DNA from 4 places in the Shewanella eurypsychrophilus genome. Region 1 is predicted to be linked to each of the others. Evidence: predicted binding sites of a transcription regulator. Region 1 holds the regulator's gene; each other region holds the start of a gene.

Region 1 (4,556 bases):
TTCTTCCTCGCGTATTAAGAGCAAAAAAAATTTACCAACGCTCAGCTTACTTACAGTGAGTTTAGGGGCCAGAGAAACCCCAGTTCAATTAAACAGGCTTTCTCATTTTATAATTACAATGAAGGGAATAGCGGTAAATGAAAGCGTCACTCCAGCTTAAAATGGGTCAGCAGTTAACCATGACACCGCAACTGCAACAGGCCATTCGCCTTTTGCAGCTATCGTCGCTGGAACTGCAACAAGAAATCCAACAAGCATTAGACTCCAACCCCCTTCTCGAATTAGACGAGGAGCAAGTTGATCTCCCGGTCAATGGTGAAGATAAAACCATTGATTCAACTGAATTCAGTTCTGGCTCAGAGGATGATGCACCTCTCGATAGCTCAGCAGTAGATACTTCTGAAGCCTTAACTCAAGACTCGATGCCTGAAGACTTTCCTACGGACACCACTTGGGATGAGGTGTATACCGCAACGCCAAACTCTAGCTCTGGCGCTATGCGCGACGATGATATGCCTTTTCAAGGAGAAACTAGTGAAGGCTTATACGAGCACCTAGAATGGCAAAAGAACCTTACACCTTTTTCCGATAATGACCTCGCGATAGCAACCGCTATCATAGATGCTGTGGATGAGAGAGGCTATCTCACCCAAAGCGTCGAAGATATTCTTGAAGCGATGGGCGATCCAGAAATTGAGCAGGATGAAGTTGAAGCCGTTTTGAAACGTGTACAACATTTCGATCCCATTGGAATTGCAGCGAGAGATATCAGTGAATGCTTAATGATCCAACTTGCACAATATGCTGACACTACACCACATATCGATAATGCGCGTATTTTAATAGCAGATCACCTTGATTTAATAGCAGGACGAGACTTCCGCTTATTGATGCGTAAGACTAAGCTCAAAGAAGATGATCTTAGAGAAGCTATTGAGTTGATTCAAACGCTTAACCCTCGCCCAGGGTTAGCCATTACACTTGGCCGTGATGAATACGTGATCCCCGATGTCACTGTCACCAAGAAAAAAGGCCGCTGGGTCGTTGAGCTCAATCCAGACTACATGCCTAAAATCAATGTAAATCAACATTATGCTTCTATGGCAAAAAGCACCAAAAACCAAGCTGATGGCCAGTTTATCCGTGGACATCTACAGGAAGCTAAGTGGTTTATCAAAAGCTTAGAGAGCCGAAATGATACCCTGCTAAAAGTTGCCAACTGCATTGTAAAATTTCAGCAAGGTTTCTTTGAATTTGGTGAAGAAGCGATGAAACCTATGGTGCTTAACGATATTGCAGAAGCCGTTGAGATGCACGAGTCCACCATTTCGCGTGTCACTACTCAAAAGTATATGCATACTCCGCGAGGCATATTCGAGTTGAAGTACTTCTTCTCGAGCCACGTAGGAACTGATGATGGTGGTGAGTGTTCATCAACCGCTATTCGTGCCTTTATTAAGAAGTTAGTAGCAGCAGAAAATCAGAAGAAACCTCTGAGTGATAGTAAGATGGCATTGTTATTGGCAGAGCAAGGCATCAAGGTTGCCAGACGAACCATAGCCAAGTATCGTGAAGCTATGATGATTCCACCTTCGAATCAACGTAAAAGTTTATAAACAATCAATTTAGACCTTAAGTCGAAATAATCTATTCTTCACTTAAGGTCTGAGCCGCACTCAAAAAGAGCAGATGACCAGAAGAAGCCTGCAGTCGAAAATATGGCTAACCTCCTGGTATAACAGGGAACAGTGTTGTGAGTTAAGCCAAAATAACTTAGCGAAATCAGCCAAAGAGTTATCTATAATCGGAAACTGGAGGAGTATTTCTATGCAAATAAACCTAACTGGACATCATATCGAAATCACCACATCACTAAGACAATATGTTGAAGAAAAGTTTACTAAGCTTGAACGACATTTCGATCAGATCAATAATGTGCAGGTTATTTTAAATGTTCAAAAAATGCAGCAAAAAGCAGAAGCCAAACTTCACCTAGCGGGTGCAGAGGTTTTTGCAGCGTCTCAAAACGCAGACATGTATGCCGCAATCGACTCCCTGATAGATAAGCTAGACCGTCAGGTTATTAAACACAAAGAGAAGCTGACAAAACATTAACGATGGAATTAAGCACCATCCTGCAGCCGGAGTGTACTACTTGCGCCACTCCGGGCAGTAAGAAAAAGGTACTGGAACTCATCAGCGATCTTGCCGCTGTCCAGTATCCGACCCTATCTTCACAAGAGATATTTGAAAGCCTCTTGGCGAGAGAAAAAATGGGAAGCACAGGTATAGGTAATGGTATAGCGATACCTCATGGAAGGTTAGCCAATATCAATCAGCCCGTTGCCGTACTGATTAAGTGCGAGGAGCCGATCTCCTTTGACTCAATCGATAAGCAACCGGTAGATATACTTTTTGCACTTTTAGTACCCGCTGAACAATGTGAACAACACTTAAGTACCTTGTCATCAATGGCAGAGAAACTTAATAATAAGCTCATTTTAAAGCAGTTACGAAAAACACAAGATGAGTCAGAACTCTATCAGGTAATAACACAATGAAGCTGGTGATAGTATCCGGTCGCTCCGGTTCAGGAAAATCTGTCGTACTTAGGGTCTTAGAAGATCTTGGCTATTATTGTGTCGACAATCTTCCTCTTCCTTTAATCGATACTTTACTCGAGCAACTTAAAGGCAGTAATGATCTGGTCGCGATTAGCGTCGATGTTAGAAACATGCCAGAACAGGAGAAAGAACTCGAAAAGCAATTATCGAACCTCGCTGAAGGCACCGAGCTTCTCAGTTTTTTCTTAAACTCCACAGATGAAGTACTGCTCAAGCGTTATAGTGAAACCCGCCGCTTACATCCTTTATCTCGCACAAAGAGTTCACTACAAGAAGCGATTGAGCATGAGCGCCAGTTACTCGAACCCGTTTCTAAATTGGTCGATCATTACATAGATACCTCCGAGCTTAATATCTATGATCTGAGCAATCAGATACGTGAAATCCTTTTAGGCTGTGTTGATAAAGAGCTGGTGATTAATTTTGAATCATTTGGCTTTAAGCATGGCATGCCTGCTGAGGCTGACTTCATGTTCGACGTACGCTTTCTACCGAACCCACACTGGGAGCCCGAATTAAGACCGATGACAGGCCTTGATGAACCTGTTCAGCTATTCTTAAGTCAGCAACCAACGGTTAATAAATTTATCTGGCAGATTGAGAACTTACTCGAAACTTGGTTACCCCATTTAGAAAGAAATAACCGCAGTTACCTTACAATAGCAATTGGCTGCACAGGCGGGCAACACAGATCTGTGTATGTCACCGATCAGCTAGCTAAACTCTTCAGTAACAGCAAACATACAGTGAAAGCCAGGCATCGTGAACTCAGCAATGATTAAGCTTGAACGTCAGGTGACCATCTGTAATAAGCTAGGACTTCATGCAAGAGCGGCGACCAAGCTCGTCGTACTGGCCTCAGAATTTGAGGCTGAGGTCACCATAGTTCAAGGCGAAAAAAGAGCTTCGGCGGCAAGTGTGCTTGGTCTCTTGATGCTAGAAACTGGCATGGGAAAAACCATTACCTTACTCGGTGAAGGCCAAGACGCCGATGCAGCTCTCGATGCTATCTGCGCACTCGTCGATGCTAAATTTGATGAAGCAAGTTAACTTAGGGCCTGCTGATCTTTCGAGCTTGAATTTTGCTCAATCTCAATGGGTTTAGTGCAAAGCATCGAGCGATGACGCCTAATGGGTTAAGCGAAAAGCTCGTAACGCAGCAATAAGGCCATTGAGATGAGCCCGTAGGGCAGCGTTTGTTGGCCATTTCTACTGCGTTATCGCTTGTTTATGTAGAGTAACTACACATCACAAGCTCTACCTTGCATAAAGGACCAACAACTCGCTGCAAAAACAACCGTGAAAGATTAACAGGACCTAGCACTGTAATAAATTCAGAGTATAATCTTCCTTTCCTTTGCATATTAATCAGTTAAATCTAATCTTAAGCTAGATACCATTTCAAAACTCAGGGAGGGTCAGCCATGCCGATAGAAGTATTAGACAATCAAACCACAGATCAACGTCTCAACCAGCTTACTCAAGCCCTTGGTAGTGGGATGTTCGTCCACGTCAGAAACATGCTTCATGACATGGCAGCTTCTGATGTCGCCTTTATTTTAGAATCATCCCCACCGAGAACCCGTCAGGTACTGTGGCAGCTTATCGATTTAGACCACACGGGTGAAATTTTAGATGAATTAGGTGAAGAGCTTAAAGATAGTCTCATCAAACAGATGACCCCCCAAAGGGTCGCTAAAGCTGCTGAGGGTATGGATACCGATGATTTAGCCTATATCTTACGCAGCCTACCAGATAGCGTCTTCAATCAAGTACTGCAATCCATGAGTGGCCAAGATAGGGCCAGAGTTGAGCAAGCCCTCTCCTATCCCGATGATACTGCTGGCAGTATCATGAATACAGATACCGTTACCCTAAGGCCAGATGTCAACATAGATGTAATATTACGCTATCTTCGTATTCGTGGTGAAC
Region 2 (4,556 bases), 1.3 Mb from region 1:
TCAAGCAGCCGATGGTGGTGAAGCCTATACCCGCTCTGGCAGTTTAAGCTTTGATACCACAGGTGTGCTACGTAATGACCGTGGTAACCCCATTATGGGTGATGCTGGCCCGATTGTGTTGCCGCTACCGATAGAGAAAATCGAAATTGCGCAAGATGGAATTATTTCAGTCAGGCCGTTAGGTTCAACGGCTGAGGTAATAGAAGAGGTCGGCCGAATTAAACTCGTCAACCCAGGAAATCAGAATTTAATGCGTGGCTCAGATGGCCTATTTAGGTTGATGTCTGGTGAAAATGCTGCCGCAGATCCCTCGGTAGGCGTAGAAAGTGGCGCCGTTGAGGGAAGTAACGTCAATGCTGTCGATGAGATGGTGAACTTAATTGATATTCAACGTCAGTTTGAGATGCAAGTCAAAATGATGAAAACAGCAGAAGATATGGATAAAGCCTCATCTTCATTAATGCGCGTTAGCTAGGAGTTATATTATGCATCCCGCTTTATGGATTAGTAAGACTGGCCTCGATGCCCAGCAGACAGATATCGCTGTGATCTCTAACAATGTCGCAAACGCTAGTACGGTTGGATACAAGAAGAGTAGAGCGGTTTTTGAAGATCTGCTCTATCAAACCGTTAATCAGGCTGGTGGGATCAGTGCGTCAAATACTAAGTTGCCTAATGGTCTCAATATTGGGGCAGGTACTAAGGTCGTTGCGACACAAAAAGTATTTACCCAAGGTAATATGTTAACCACGGATAACTCCTTGGATCTGATGGTAGAGGGCCCTGGTTTTTTTGAAATTCAATTACCTGATGGTACAGCTGCTTATACACGAAATGGTCAGTTTACCTTGGACGATACAGGACAAATAGTGACTCCAGGTTCGGGTTATGTTGTGCAGCCATCGATCACCATTCCTGACAATGCGAGCAGTATTACTGTTTCGGCTGAAGGTGAGGTCTCAGTGAAGACCCCTGGAACCGCAGAAAACACCATTGTTGGTCAGTTAACCATGTCAGATTTTATCAATCCGAGCGGGTTAGATCCTATGGGGCAAAACATGTACTTAGAGACGGGTGCCAGTGGTACACCGATCCAAGGTACAGCCTCTCTCGATGGTATGGGGGCAATTCGTCAAGGTGCATTGGAGACTTCCAATGTTAATGTGACTGAAGAGCTGGTGAACTTGATCGAGAGTCAGCGGATCTATGAGATGAACTCTAAGGTGATTTCAGCAGTTGATCAGATGCTTTCTTACGTGAATCAAAATCTGTAGAGGGATGATCATGCGTAACAACTTAATCCTATTGTCTTTGATTGCTGCATTTGCCTTAACGGGATGTAGCTCGGCGAGTAACCAAAAGCCCATTCCTGACGACCCCTATTACGCGCCTGTATATCCAGAAGCGCCGCCAACTAAGATTGCCGCTACAGGATCTATGTATCAAGACAGCCAAGCATCTAGCCTTTATTCCGATATTAAGGCGCTTAAAGTTGGCGACATCATCACAGTTATCTTGATGGAACAGACTCAAGCGACAAAAAGTGCCAGCAATGAGATCAAGAAAGGGACTGATTTATCACTCGACCCCATTTATGCCGGTGGTGGCAATATCACCATAGGTGGACAACCTATCGACTTAAAATATAAAGATAGTATGAATACCAAGCGGGAATCTGATGCGGATCAGAGTAATAGCTTGAGCGGCAGTATTTCGGCCAATGTGATGCAGGTTCTCAATAATGGCAACTTAGTCATTCGCGGAGAGAAATGGATAAGTATCAACAATGGTGATGAGTTTGTTCGAATCACTGGGGTTGTACGTTCACAAGATATACGTCCAGACAACACGATCGACTCGCCAAGAGTCGCTAATGCACGTATTCAATACAGCGGCACAGGCACGTTTGCTGATGTACAGAAGGTTGGATGGCTCAGTTCATTCTTTATGGGGAGTTGGTGGCCTTTCTAAGGCAGCCATGGAACCTCGTCGTGATTAAGGAATTAACACTATGAAATATAAATTTATCTATCTTTTACTACTGTTTTTTGTCACCGGTCCAAGCCAGGCACAAAGGATAAAAGATATAGCAAATGTTCAAGGTGTGCGCTCGAATCAACTTATTGGCTATGGTTTAGTGGTTGGTTTACCTGGAACCGGGGAGAAAACCCGCTACACGGAGCAGACCTTTAAAACCATGTTGAAGAATTTTGGTATTAACCTACCTGATAACGTCAGACCTAAGGTTAAAAATATCGCAGTGGTTGCAGTTAATGCCAATATGCCTCCTTTTATCAAGCCAGGTCAAACACTCGATATTACTGTTTCAAGCCTAGGTGAAGCTAAAAGCCTACGTGGCGGAACGTTACTACAGACCTTTTTAAAGGGAGTCGATGGTAATGTTTATGCAATTGCACAGGGCAACATGGTGGTCAGTGGTTTTAGCGCCGAGGGTTTAGACGGTTCAAAAGTCATTCAAAATACGCCTACTGTAGGTCGAATTCCAAATGGCGCTATTGTTGAACGCACTGTGGCCACCCCATTTTCAACGGGGGATTATTTGACATTCAACTTACGTCGCGCTGACTTTTCAACGGCTAAACGTTTAGCCGATGCGATTAATGAGTTGCTGGGTCCTGGGATGGCGAGACCCTTAGATGCCGCTTCTGTTCAGGTCAGTGCACCAAGGGATGTGTCACAGCGAGTGTCATTTTTGGCAACTTTAGAGAATATTCAAGTAGAGCCAGCATCAGGTTCTGCCAAAGTCATTGTCAACTCACGCACTGGCACCATAGTTGTCGGCAAAGATGTGCGTTTACTGCCTGCGGCAGTAACACATGGTGGACTAACAGTGACTATTGCTGAAGCTACACAAGTTTCTCAGCCTAACCCATTAACCGGTGGTGAAACTGTGGTGACGACTGACAGCACTATCGATGTGTTAGAGGAAGATAGCCGCATGTTTATGTTTAACCCTGGAACGACGCTAGATGAGCTGGTTCGAGCGGTAAACCTAGTGGGGGCCGCACCGTCGGATGTACTTGCCATATTAGAAGCATTGAAAGTGGCTGGTGCACTTCATGGTGAATTGATCATTATTTAACACATATAGTTTAACGCTTAAAGGGAGCTTAGTATTTTACTAATGCTCCCTTTTTATTTGGTGTTAGCTGAAATTTCATACCATTTATACCGGTTGGTATTACTTCAAGCTTTTAACAACTTCTATTTTTTTTTAAACTTGGTGCGCAGTTTGCATTAATAAATAACATCGTCTGAATATTGTCGGAATTTCTGGAAACATTTATGGAAAAGCTATCAAACTCATCTCACTTTTTGGATATCGGAGGTCTCGATTCATTGAGGGCTAAGGCCCAAAAAGATGACAAGGGGGCTTTAAGAGAAGTTGCCCAGCAGTTTGAAGGCATTTTTGTGCAAATGTTGATGAAAAGTATGCGTGATGCCAATGCCGTCTTTGAATCAGATAGCCCGATGAACAGTGAATACACTAAGTTTTATGAACAGATGCATGACCAGCAGATGTCAGTCAACTTATCAGATAAGGGCATGCTAGGTCTCGCCGACTTGATGGTTCAACAACTTTCTCCAGGCACGAGTGATGTGACACCCGCATCAGTGCTGCGTGGGAACATGCAATCATCTCACTCTTTTGCCAAAGACCGAGTAATGCAAAGTGCTATCCAGCCAGTAAAGGAAGAGTCAATTACTGGCAGCCAAGACACTCACATCGCTTCTAAGATTGACAATATTTTGACTGGCAAGAGTTTGCCGTCTGAAGTGAGGCAATCGGAAGTGACGTTCACCGATAAAGATGACTTTATCAACAAGCTCTATCCCCACGCAGAAAAGGCAGCTCATGCTTTAGGCACACAGCCTGAAGTCTTGATAGCACAATCAGCCCTTGAAACAGGCTGGGGACAAAAAATGATTAAAGCTGCTGGTGGTCAATCTAGCAATAATCTTTTTAATATTAAGGCCGATCAACGTTGGCAGGGAGACAAGGCGCTGGTTAGCTCACTCGAGTTTGAGCAAGGTGTGGCCGTGCAGCAAAAAGCAGATTTCCGTGTTTATGAGGATATCAAACAGAGCTTTGATGATTTTGTCAGTTTTATCTCCGACGGGCCAAGGTATCAAGAGGCGATGAAGAAAGCGGCGAACCCTAATGAGTTTATCCAAGCGCTACAGGATGCTGGCTATGCAACTGATCCTAATTATGCCGATAAAGTGATCAAGGTGATGAAATCGATAAGTCCGGTGATAAGTGTGCCTTCTATGGGGTCCACACAATGATTTTTATCGATGCAAAAGTAACGTTATCAGCTGTGCTCATCGGTGCAACTGAAGTAGATAGAGGGTATTTGTAATGTCTATGGATCTTCTCAATATTGCACGAACTGGCGTGTTAGCCTCGCAATCGCAGTTAGCCGTTACCAGTAACAATATCGCTAATGCCAATACCCAAGGGTATCACAGGCAAGTTGCCGAGCAGTCCAGTGTAGAGTCACAGCGTATAGGGAGTGAGTTCTATGGCGCTG
Region 3 (4,556 bases), 1.3 Mb from region 1:
TATATCGGCAGGGATACCGTGAGCTTTAATAAAAATTAAGCAAAATTACATTCTAACTTCAACCTCTCCAACATCGATGACTCTAGCGTCAACACTCTTATTGGAGTGAGAGTTCTTAATACGAATTCTATCACCTAAATTACCATCATGCAGCGCTTCACCTATGGTTTTTATTTCAAAGTTTTGTGAGCGGGCAATAATCGAAACTGTATCACCTTTACAAACGAAGCAGAGGTTATTGCTGAAGATAGGTTGATCGGGTGCCATTCTTCTTTTAACTCTTGTGCCGACCACGTCATTTATATTGTCGAATTGTTGTCCTCTTAGCACTGCTTGTTCGACATATTTAATCACAACATCACCTCTAACAATGAGATCGCCTGGCCCCAATGTCTCTCTTGCGACGACAACTGGGTATAAAATATCAACCCTGACGGAAAGAAAAATTTGCCAGGGGTATTGAAGCTGAGGGCTATTACAGGTGACTTTTACCGTGTTGTTACGTTTAATCGCTCTGTTACTGGCTAGTATTGCTGTGACTGGAGGTAAACACAGTGGTGGTTTTAAGCGAGTGTCTAGGCTTTGTGGAATAATATTGACTCTAGCGTGTTCTGCTACATCAATTTTTTCTTCCACAGCCGCTATAGCTAGTTGGGAAATGGCCGATAAAGAGGGCACACTTGCAACTTGCTCGCTAAAAACGCTATTTGATATTAAAATCAATGAAAAGATGGCATATTTTACTTTCATAATGAATAGACTAGCTTGATGAGCTAGATTGCACCTATACTTTCTTAGTGACCGAAATTTTCGCCAAAACAAATATTTTGCTATGGCGTCATAATCTTGACGAACTAAGGTCAAGTTGTGAGATATTTACTACTTATCAAATAAGTAAGCAATTAGTATGCCTAGACCGAATAAATTAATGGGGCTAGGTAACATTTTTACAAGACGACAAGGCAAAGCGCATTATGTCAAGTATTCTCGATTCAGTGAATAAACGAACACAGTTAGTCGGGCAAAACCGTTTAGAGCTTTTGCTATTTAAACTAAATGGTCGTCAAAGGTTCGGTATCAATGTATTTAAAGTGAAAGAGGTGTTGCAATGCCCACCTCTTACTAGCTTGCCCAAGTTAAACCCCACTGTGAGAGGTGTCGCGCATATTCGCGGTAAAACTATTTCAGTGATCGATTTGAGTGCAGCAACAGGTGGCCGTCCTATCGAGAACACCGAAGGATGTTTTATCATTATCTCTGAATATAACCGCAGTGTGCAGGGGTTTTTAGTTAGATCAGTAGAACGCATTATCAATATGAATTGGGAAGCGATTCTGCCTCCACCTCAGGGAGCGGGCAGAAATTCATATTTAACGGCGGTAACTGAAATTGAGGGAGAGTTAGTCGAAATTCTTGATGTTGAAAAAATTCTCGATCAAATATCTCCAGTTAAAACTGAAATTAGTAAAGAACTTGATGAAATTCTGACGATCGATCGAGAAAAGCATTTCCACATCATGGTGATTGATGATTCGGCGGTGGCGCGTAAACAGATAATCAGAGCATTATCTTCTTTGGGTCTGCAGATTGATACGGCTATTGATGGTAGAGATGCACTCGATAAGCTGAATAAAATTGCTAAAGAGATGGATAATGTCGCCACTGAGATCCCTTTAATTATTTCAGATATTGAGATGCCTGAGATGGACGGCTACACTTTAACTGCAGAAATTAGAGATAATCCAAAGCTTAAGGATATTAAAGTCGTACTTCATACATCGTTAAGTGGCGTGTTTAATCAGGCAATGGTTGAAAAGGTGGGTGCAAATGATTTCATTGCTAAATTTAATCCAGATGAACTTGCAGCAGCAGTAAATAAGCATTTGAGTCTATAATGTTAATTAGTGAGAGTGCAGTGTATATATTAATTTGTTTCTTACACCTTACTCGTGTATAAGACTGCGCTCCAACTTGTTTTCGTTATGCTGAGTTTGGTTACATTGTCATAGCTATTTAATTGATATTAGGATATTTAGGTGCCAAATAAAACACTCGCTGAAACTGAGTACACGCAATTTAGATTATTTCTGGAGCAACACAGTGGTATCGTGTTGGGGGATAATAAGCAGTATCTTGTGCGCAGTCGATTGGCACCTCTGATGGGAAAATATAATCTCCCATCACTTTCTGAGGTTGTTAAGCATTCAATGAAGCCAACTGAGCGTAAACTTAGGGCTGAAGTCATAGATGCTATGACGACTAATGAGACCTTATGGTTCAGAGACCGTTACCCTTTTGAATTGCTATCCAGTGCCCTTTTACCTGAATATTCAAGATTAGGTCGGCCACTTAAAATTTGGTCTGCCGCTTGTTCATCAGGGCAGGAACCTTACTCATTGGGTATGACTATTTTGGAATACCAACAGAAGCGTCCCGGAACCTTACCTGGCAGCGCAACAATCCTAGCCACAGATTTGTCACCCTCTATGCTAGAGAAGTGTAAAAATGGCGAATATGACAATTTAGCCTTAGGTCGAGGGTTATCAGATCAGAGAAAGCGTCAGTTTTTTGATTCCACAGACTCTGGCACTATGGTTATTAAGGACAATGTCAAAAAATTTGTTAACTTTAGGGCACATAATCTGCTTGAAAGTTATACCTTGCTAGGTAAATTTGACATTATTTTTTGTCGGAATGTTCTGATCTATTTTGCCCCTGAGGCAAAGGCAAAAATTTTGCGGCAATTTGCTGCCGCTTTAAACCCAAAAGGGATACTTTTTCTTGGTGCTTCTGAGTCTATTGCAGGCTTAACTGAAGAGTTTGACATGATTCGATGTAACCCCGGCATCTACTATCAAAGAAAGACGTAAGGCTTTCGCTGGTGTTCTCAGTACCGTCTAGTCGCCAAGGCTAGCGGTTTTCAGCCCCTCATCTAGAACAGTATTGCTTGCTCAAATTAGTCATTTTGGCGCTTTACTCGTTTGCATGTAACCGAACTTGCTCACTTTTAATTAAAATCTTCTTCTTTGATCTTTGCCCCCTTTAGCCATACGTGCTTAATACTATTATTGCGTACTTCACGCAGCTAATTTGCTGCTGTTAGCGGATATCCCCTTTCTATATCGAGTCAGATTTCATTCTTGAACCCATACTTTTTGGCATAAGAATTGCTTTATTTATTGCATTGAGTTCAGGAGGCAATTTTATGGCGATTAATTTTGATAAAGCATTAGGAGTGCATCAATACACTCTTGGGATCCGTTCCCAACGTGCCGAAGTTATATCTTCCAATATTGCTAATGCCGATACTCCACATTATAAGGCTCGAGATATTGATTTCGATAAAGCATTTCAAGCTGCGACGAGTCGACAAGGCGGTTTATCTATGAGTCGTAGCGATAGTAAGCATTTTGATTTAAAAGCTTTATCGCAACAGAATATCGGTTATCGAGTGCCGGACCAACCAGATACTGGCGATGGCAACACTGTTGAGATGCAAAAAGAGCAAACAGAGTTTATGCAGAACGCACTTGAATATCAGATGTCGCTCGGTTTTCTTGACAGTAAGTTTTCAGGTTTGAAGAAGGCGTTAAGAGGTGATTAATCATGAGTTTATTTAATATTTTTAATGTTTCAGGCTCTGGTATGGCGGCTCAATCAGTAAGATTGAATACGACGGCGAGTAATATCGCTAATGCAGATTCGGTTTCAAGCAGTATTGATAAGACTTACCGTGCTCGTCATCCTATTTTTGAAGCTGAGATGGCGAAGGCAAATCAACAGCAGTCATCTCAGTCTGTAGTAGTCAAAGGCATTGTAGAAAGTGATGCACCGTTACAAAAAGAGTTTTCACCGAATCACCCAATGGCTGATACGGATGGCTTTATCTATAAACCTAATGTCAATGTGATGGAGGAGATGGCAAATATGATTTCAGCATCTCGCTCTTATCAAATGAATGTTCAGGTCGCTGAGGCAGCAAAATCAATGCTGCAGCAAACTCTAAGAATTGGCAAATAATAGGAGGTAACAAGTGAGCCTCATTAACCCACTTAATAATACTCAAGCCCTTGCAGGACAAACCTCTGTATCTTCGCAGAACACAGGTCCATCCCAGCAGGCAACATCTGCTGCAATACAGGCGGCAACGACTCAGTCTGCTGAGGAAACCTCGACAACGGGGAACCCATTTATTGATGGGATCCGCTTGCCTGATGAGTCATCAATACCTGAGGCAAATAATCAAGAACTGACTCAAGAGGATTTCTTTTCGCTATTGAGTCAGCAGTTATCAATGCAAGACCCATTTAAACCTGTCGATAACGATCAGATGATCGCACAGATGGCTTCATTTTCAACCGTAGATGGCATCAATAATCTCAATGATGAGATCAAAACCTTGAATTCAGTGATGACGTCGAGTCAGGCTCTACAGGCTTCAGGCTTAGTAGGGCAGAAAGTATTAATCCCATCGGATACCGGTCATATATCGGCAGAAGATCCTTCTTTAAAAGGGATTATCAGTACGCCTGAAACCATAGAAAGTATTGCAGTTC
Region 4 (4,556 bases), 1.5 Mb from region 1:
CATGTCCTCGAGTCGCTAACTTGCTACCGATAGGATCGTCTTGTGCCTGAGTGAAGGGGGTCCAATACTTAGAGCCATAGTTATACTCGAGACCGAACTTACCGTAAGGTGCAGGAATTTGAATACCTGCATAGAAACCGTAGCCATCTTTTGCACCGCTATCGTCGGCCGCGCTTGGCATCATGATAATTTCGCTAGCATCGGCATTGAGCTGAGCTTCAAACACGGCATCACTGAGCATGCCGCCGAACATACCTGCATTACCGTTTCCATCGGCGCGAGTCCATCCGCCAGAGACAAACCATTTCACATCGTTATCTTCTTCGCGAGTGAAGCCAATTCCACCGAGATAGATATCGCCAATGACACCACTGGGTTGTACCCGAGTCTGGAAGTTAAAGTTGCTGAATTTCTGCATATCTTGGTACATGGTTGGGGCAAAGATACTGGCAAGTTGTGTCGGGAATGCCATGGTGCCTTTGAAGCCATCGTTGACATCTTTGGCGCCGAACAGGGTAAATTGGAGGAAGTTTTTGCCATCATTAATCGCATCGATGTTGAAGCCACCGAGATGGGTGTCCTTAGTGACAATATCACCGAACATCTCGCCGTTACCGAATTGGGACTCGAAGCCTTGACCATAACAGAAGCGAACGACCTGGCCTTCTACACCTGTGATGTCACTCAAGTGATAGCCCGTGGTTAGACCATCGAAGTTAAAATTCACTAAGTGTCCCGAAGGTGTGCCACCGCGCTTCTCATTTTCACGATACTGGGTTGGTGGACCATAGGTTGAAGGTCGGCGTCCGATAGAGAGATAGAGTGGTGAGCCATTGATATTCTTCCAGTCGAAATAGGCACGTTCTACCCGTAAAAAGTCACCGCTTGGATTACCGCTGTTACTGCCATCCATGGTGAATGAACGCCAGGAGTCAAATACCTGCACACCAGTTGAGTCGCCCCAGTTTTTGTACATGCTCAGACGCCCCGAAAAACTGACGTTATCCCATACTTTGGCTTTCAGGTTCAGCCTGAGTCTGGTGGTGTAGAAGATATCGTTATCGATATCGTTATCGATATCTTGAGTTGTCTTCTGTGCTAAGACATAAGGCATGATCCCTTGTAGTTGACCACTCTGAAATGCTGCCGCTAGATTCGGATCGGCTGCCATCATCTTACCCAAGGGTGAAGTCGGGTCGTTTGGCATACCAAATGTGCCCGACATCGCCTTAGCGCCGAAGTCGCTGAAATTCACCTTTATCGCTGGGTTCCAGGTGACATTTTGATAATGGAGTGAGTGTGCTTTGGTGCGAAAATCCCCCGTGATAAGAATTCTGTCGAGTGCCGAGTGACGTTCATTGTTATCGACACGATCATTGATATCGTCGAGTTCAGTGGTGATATCTTCGAGCTGTTTTTTCAGCTCGGCAATCTTTTGGTTGTCAGTATCACCGGCATAAACCGATCCTGATAGTGCCAGTGCATTTGCAACGAGTAGTGATATTAAGGTTCTCATAACATCTCCTTGGGAGTGCTCGATCGAATTTTAGTGCTTGTCGAGTCGCTCATGAGCTAGGGCCTTAATTAAGCTTCAGACCTTATCTCTATTGATTAAAATCTGACTAACTGTTAACAAATTCAGGCTGATGGGAGGCCTGGGGAGTTCCCCCATATTTTTAAATTTGTCTTGATTAGTCTTTGATTAGTGCTTAATGGTTAACTCTATTAACCGCAGGTTTGTGGTTGGTCCGAGTCGGCCGCATGGTCGTAAAGGAACTGTTGAATATCTTTTAGATCCTTGTTAGACAGCGCATTGAAGGCTTCCTGATCGCCTTTATGTTTCAGACGCTTAAAGTAGCGATCCCACTGGCTCATGGTCTTACTCATTGGAGTGAGTTCTCCAGCTGTGTCACCTTGGCTGTGACAAGATTTACACTCTTTCTTGTACAGGTGCTTCCCCTTCTTAGGATTGCCCCCATCTGCTGCGTATACCTGAGCACTAAATGAGAATGCGAGTAGGATACATGCGCCTATTTTTATTGTCGGTTTCATCATCTTTTCCTTAGTCATCGGAGTACGTGACTTAACTTACTGTTAGCAGAACCGTTCTGCCTTGTTACGTAACTTATCAAAATGGAGTAGATGTTAACTTGATGTTGATCACTATTCATTATAAAAATCTAATTGATAAAAATATCATGAATAAAAATCTAATGAATGGTATTTGTGGGTTATTCCATTGAATTAGATGATATTTATTTTTATTGGTTTTATTTTCACGATTTAATTTAAATATTGATAAGTCAAAAATGAGATTTGAATCACTATTTTTATATCACTTAAGTAATAGTCGATATGTGGAGGTTGTTAAGGTTTTAACGGCTAGTGTAATTTCATCTGTGGCTTTGTCGTTTTGACATCGCTAGTCAAATTGAATCTAGATGTCTTTATGACACCACCATGTCATAAGGACATTTATTTTAATTGTCCTTATGACATTAATTCCCGGTGGGTAAAATGTAAAACACTTTAAATATAGTGAGTTATAACTTTGGCCCGGCTTGTGCAATAGGCTATTCAAGTTTAATAATTTAAGCATATTTGAGGTTTTACCATGGCTATTAAGGTCAAGAACAATATTCAATGGGTCGGTCAACGTGATTGGGAAGTACGAGATTTTCATGGTACTGAATATAAGACGGAAAAGGGTACCAGCTATAACAGCTATCTGATCCGAGAAGAGAAAACGGTACTGATCGATACCGTCGATCACAAGTTCTGTCATGAATTTGTGCAAAATTTGGAGCTGGAGATCGATCTGAAACAGATCGATTATATTGTCATTAATCACGCCGAAGAAGATCACGCTGGCGCCTTGGCGGCACTGTTGGCAAAAATCCCAGGCACACCTATTTACTGCACCGAAAATGCCATCGACTCTATTACTGGGCATCATCATCACCCTGAGTGGAATTTCAATATCGTTAAAACTGGCGATAGCTTGGATCTGGGCAACGGTAAGCAATTGATCTTCATCGAGACCCCAATGCTACATTGGCCCGACAGCATGATGACCTATATGACTGAGGATGCCGTGCTGTTCAGTAACGACGCCTTCGGTCAGCATTACTGTGACGAGCGCCTATTTAACGATGAGGTCGATCAGACTGAACTGATGGATCAATGTCTACGCTATTACGCCAATATCCTCACCCCATTCAGTCCCTTGGTGACCGCGAAGATCCAAGAAGTACTTAGTTTCAACTTGCCTGTCGATATGATTGCTACCGCTCACGGCGTAGTGTGGCGTGAAGATGCAACACAGATTATTCATAAATATCTAGAATGGGCCGATGAATATCAGGAAGACAGGATCACAATTTTTTATGATTCTATGTCTAACAATACTCGCATGATGGCAGATGCCATAGCGCAAGGGATCTATGATGTCGATCCCCAAGTTGCGGTGAAAATTTTTAACGTTTCCCGTCACGATAAGAACGAGATCTTGACCGGCCTATTTAGATCTAAGGGGGTACTTGTTGGCTCATCGACCATGAACAATGTGATGATGCCTAAGGTGGCCGGCATGCTGGAGGAGATCACGGGTCTACGTTTTAAGAATAAGAAGGCTGGCGCCTTCGGCAGTTTCGGTTGGAACGGTGGTGCAGTTGACCGTATCCACACTCGTCTGACCGATGCCGGTTTTGAAACAGTGCTTGGGTTGAAGACTAAATGGAAGCCAGATGGCAAGGCGCTGTTGGCATGTCGTGAGCATGGTAAAGAGGTCGCGCGCCAATGGGCTTTACATCCCCTTCAAGCACTCGATACCAAACAAAATACACCGGCAGTCAATGATCCTGTGATACCAGCCAAGCAGCCAGCAGAAACAGCCAGCCAAGCCGAAGTGGCTAGCGTCAGTACTACGGATTTTGCAGGGCAGAGCCTGGTATGTACTGTGTGTCAGTGGGTCTACGATCCTGCATTGGGAGAGCCTAACCAAGATGTCGCCCCAGGCACTGAGTGGCAAGATGTGCCGGACTATTTTCTTTGTCCTGACTGTAGTTTAGGAAAGGCTGTTTTTGAACCGCTTGCTAAAGAGGCCGCAGCATGAGTCTGCCTATAGTGATTATAGGCAGTGGTTTTGCCGCTTATCAGTTAGTGAAGACGCTACGCCGGCAAGATACACAACAGGCGATCACTGTGATCACCGCCAGCTGTGGCGATGATTATGCGAAACCCGATCTGAGCCATGTGTTCACTAAAGGGCAGTCGGCTAATGATCTGATTAAGATGAGCGCCGATGAGTTTGCCAAGACCTATGACATCACTCTGTTGCGTCGTAGCCGGGTAGAGAGTATAGATGCGAGGCAAAAAACGCTGCGCTGTAATGGTGAGTCGATTGCTTATCAGCAACTGATCTTGGCTACAGGTGCTAAGGCCCTAGTGCCCCCTTTTCAGGGGGACGCGATGGGGCGAATTATTACCCTCAATGGCTTGGAGGATTATGCGGCCTCTGAGGTCGAGCTGAAGAAGGCTCAATCTGTGTTGGTGAT

What was found. The regulator sigma-54, encoded in region 1, starts transcription at its own class of promoters, with help from an activator protein. The targets are predictions, from matches to a motif close to GTTGGCACGNNNNTNGNNT.
Region 2: flgJ (flagellar assembly peptidoglycan hydrolase FlgJ) is a predicted target of sigma-54. The motif match lies at 3,241-3,259, and genes of this name have one in related genera.
Region 3: flgB (flagellar basal body rod protein FlgB) is a predicted target of sigma-54. The motif match lies at 3,155-3,173, and genes of this name have one in related genera.
Region 4: norV (anaerobic nitric oxide reductase flavorubredoxin) is a predicted target of sigma-54. The motif match lies at 2,551-2,569, and genes of this name have one in related genera.

Annotation. Positions count from the first base shown of each region.
Region 1 covers NZ_CP045503.2:5,077,705-5,082,260, forward strand. The annotation lists gene FM038_RS21750 (RNA polymerase factor sigma-54) at 138-1,616, shown strand; gene hpf (ribosome hibernation promoting factor) at 1,828-2,115, shown strand; gene ptsN (PTS IIA-like nitrogen regulatory protein PtsN) at 2,118-2,561, shown strand; gene rapZ (RNase adapter RapZ) at 2,558-3,406, shown strand; gene FM038_RS21770 (HPr family phosphocarrier protein) at 3,399-3,674, shown strand; gene mgtE (magnesium transporter) at 4,049-4,556, shown strand, end outside.
Region 2 covers NZ_CP045503.2:3,779,551-3,784,106, reverse strand. The annotation lists gene flgF (flagellar basal-body rod protein FlgF) at 1-475, shown strand, start outside; gene flgG (flagellar basal-body rod protein FlgG) at 486-1,274, shown strand; gene flgH (flagellar basal body L-ring protein FlgH) at 1,285-1,971, shown strand; gene FM038_RS16065 (flagellar basal body P-ring protein FlgI) at 2,012-3,103, shown strand; gene flgJ (flagellar assembly peptidoglycan hydrolase FlgJ) at 3,307-4,311, shown strand; gene flgK (flagellar hook-associated protein FlgK) at 4,385-4,556, shown strand, end outside.
Region 3 covers NZ_CP045503.2:3,787,961-3,792,516, reverse strand. The annotation lists gene flgA (flagellar basal body P-ring formation chaperone FlgA) at 46-750, opposite strand; gene FM038_RS16115 (chemotaxis protein CheV) at 975-1,895, shown strand; gene FM038_RS16110 (CheR family methyltransferase) at 2,037-2,870, shown strand; gene flgB (flagellar basal body rod protein FlgB) at 3,206-3,604, shown strand; gene flgC (flagellar basal body rod protein FlgC) at 3,607-4,020, shown strand; gene flgD (flagellar hook assembly protein FlgD) at 4,034-4,556, shown strand, end outside.
Region 4 covers NZ_CP045503.2:727,246-731,801, forward strand. The annotation lists gene FM038_RS02940 (DUF3373 domain-containing protein) at 1-1,516, opposite strand, end outside; gene FM038_RS02945 (c-type cytochrome) at 1,726-2,055, opposite strand; gene norV (anaerobic nitric oxide reductase flavorubredoxin) at 2,615-4,114, shown strand; gene norW (NADH:flavorubredoxin reductase NorW) at 4,111-4,556, shown strand, end outside.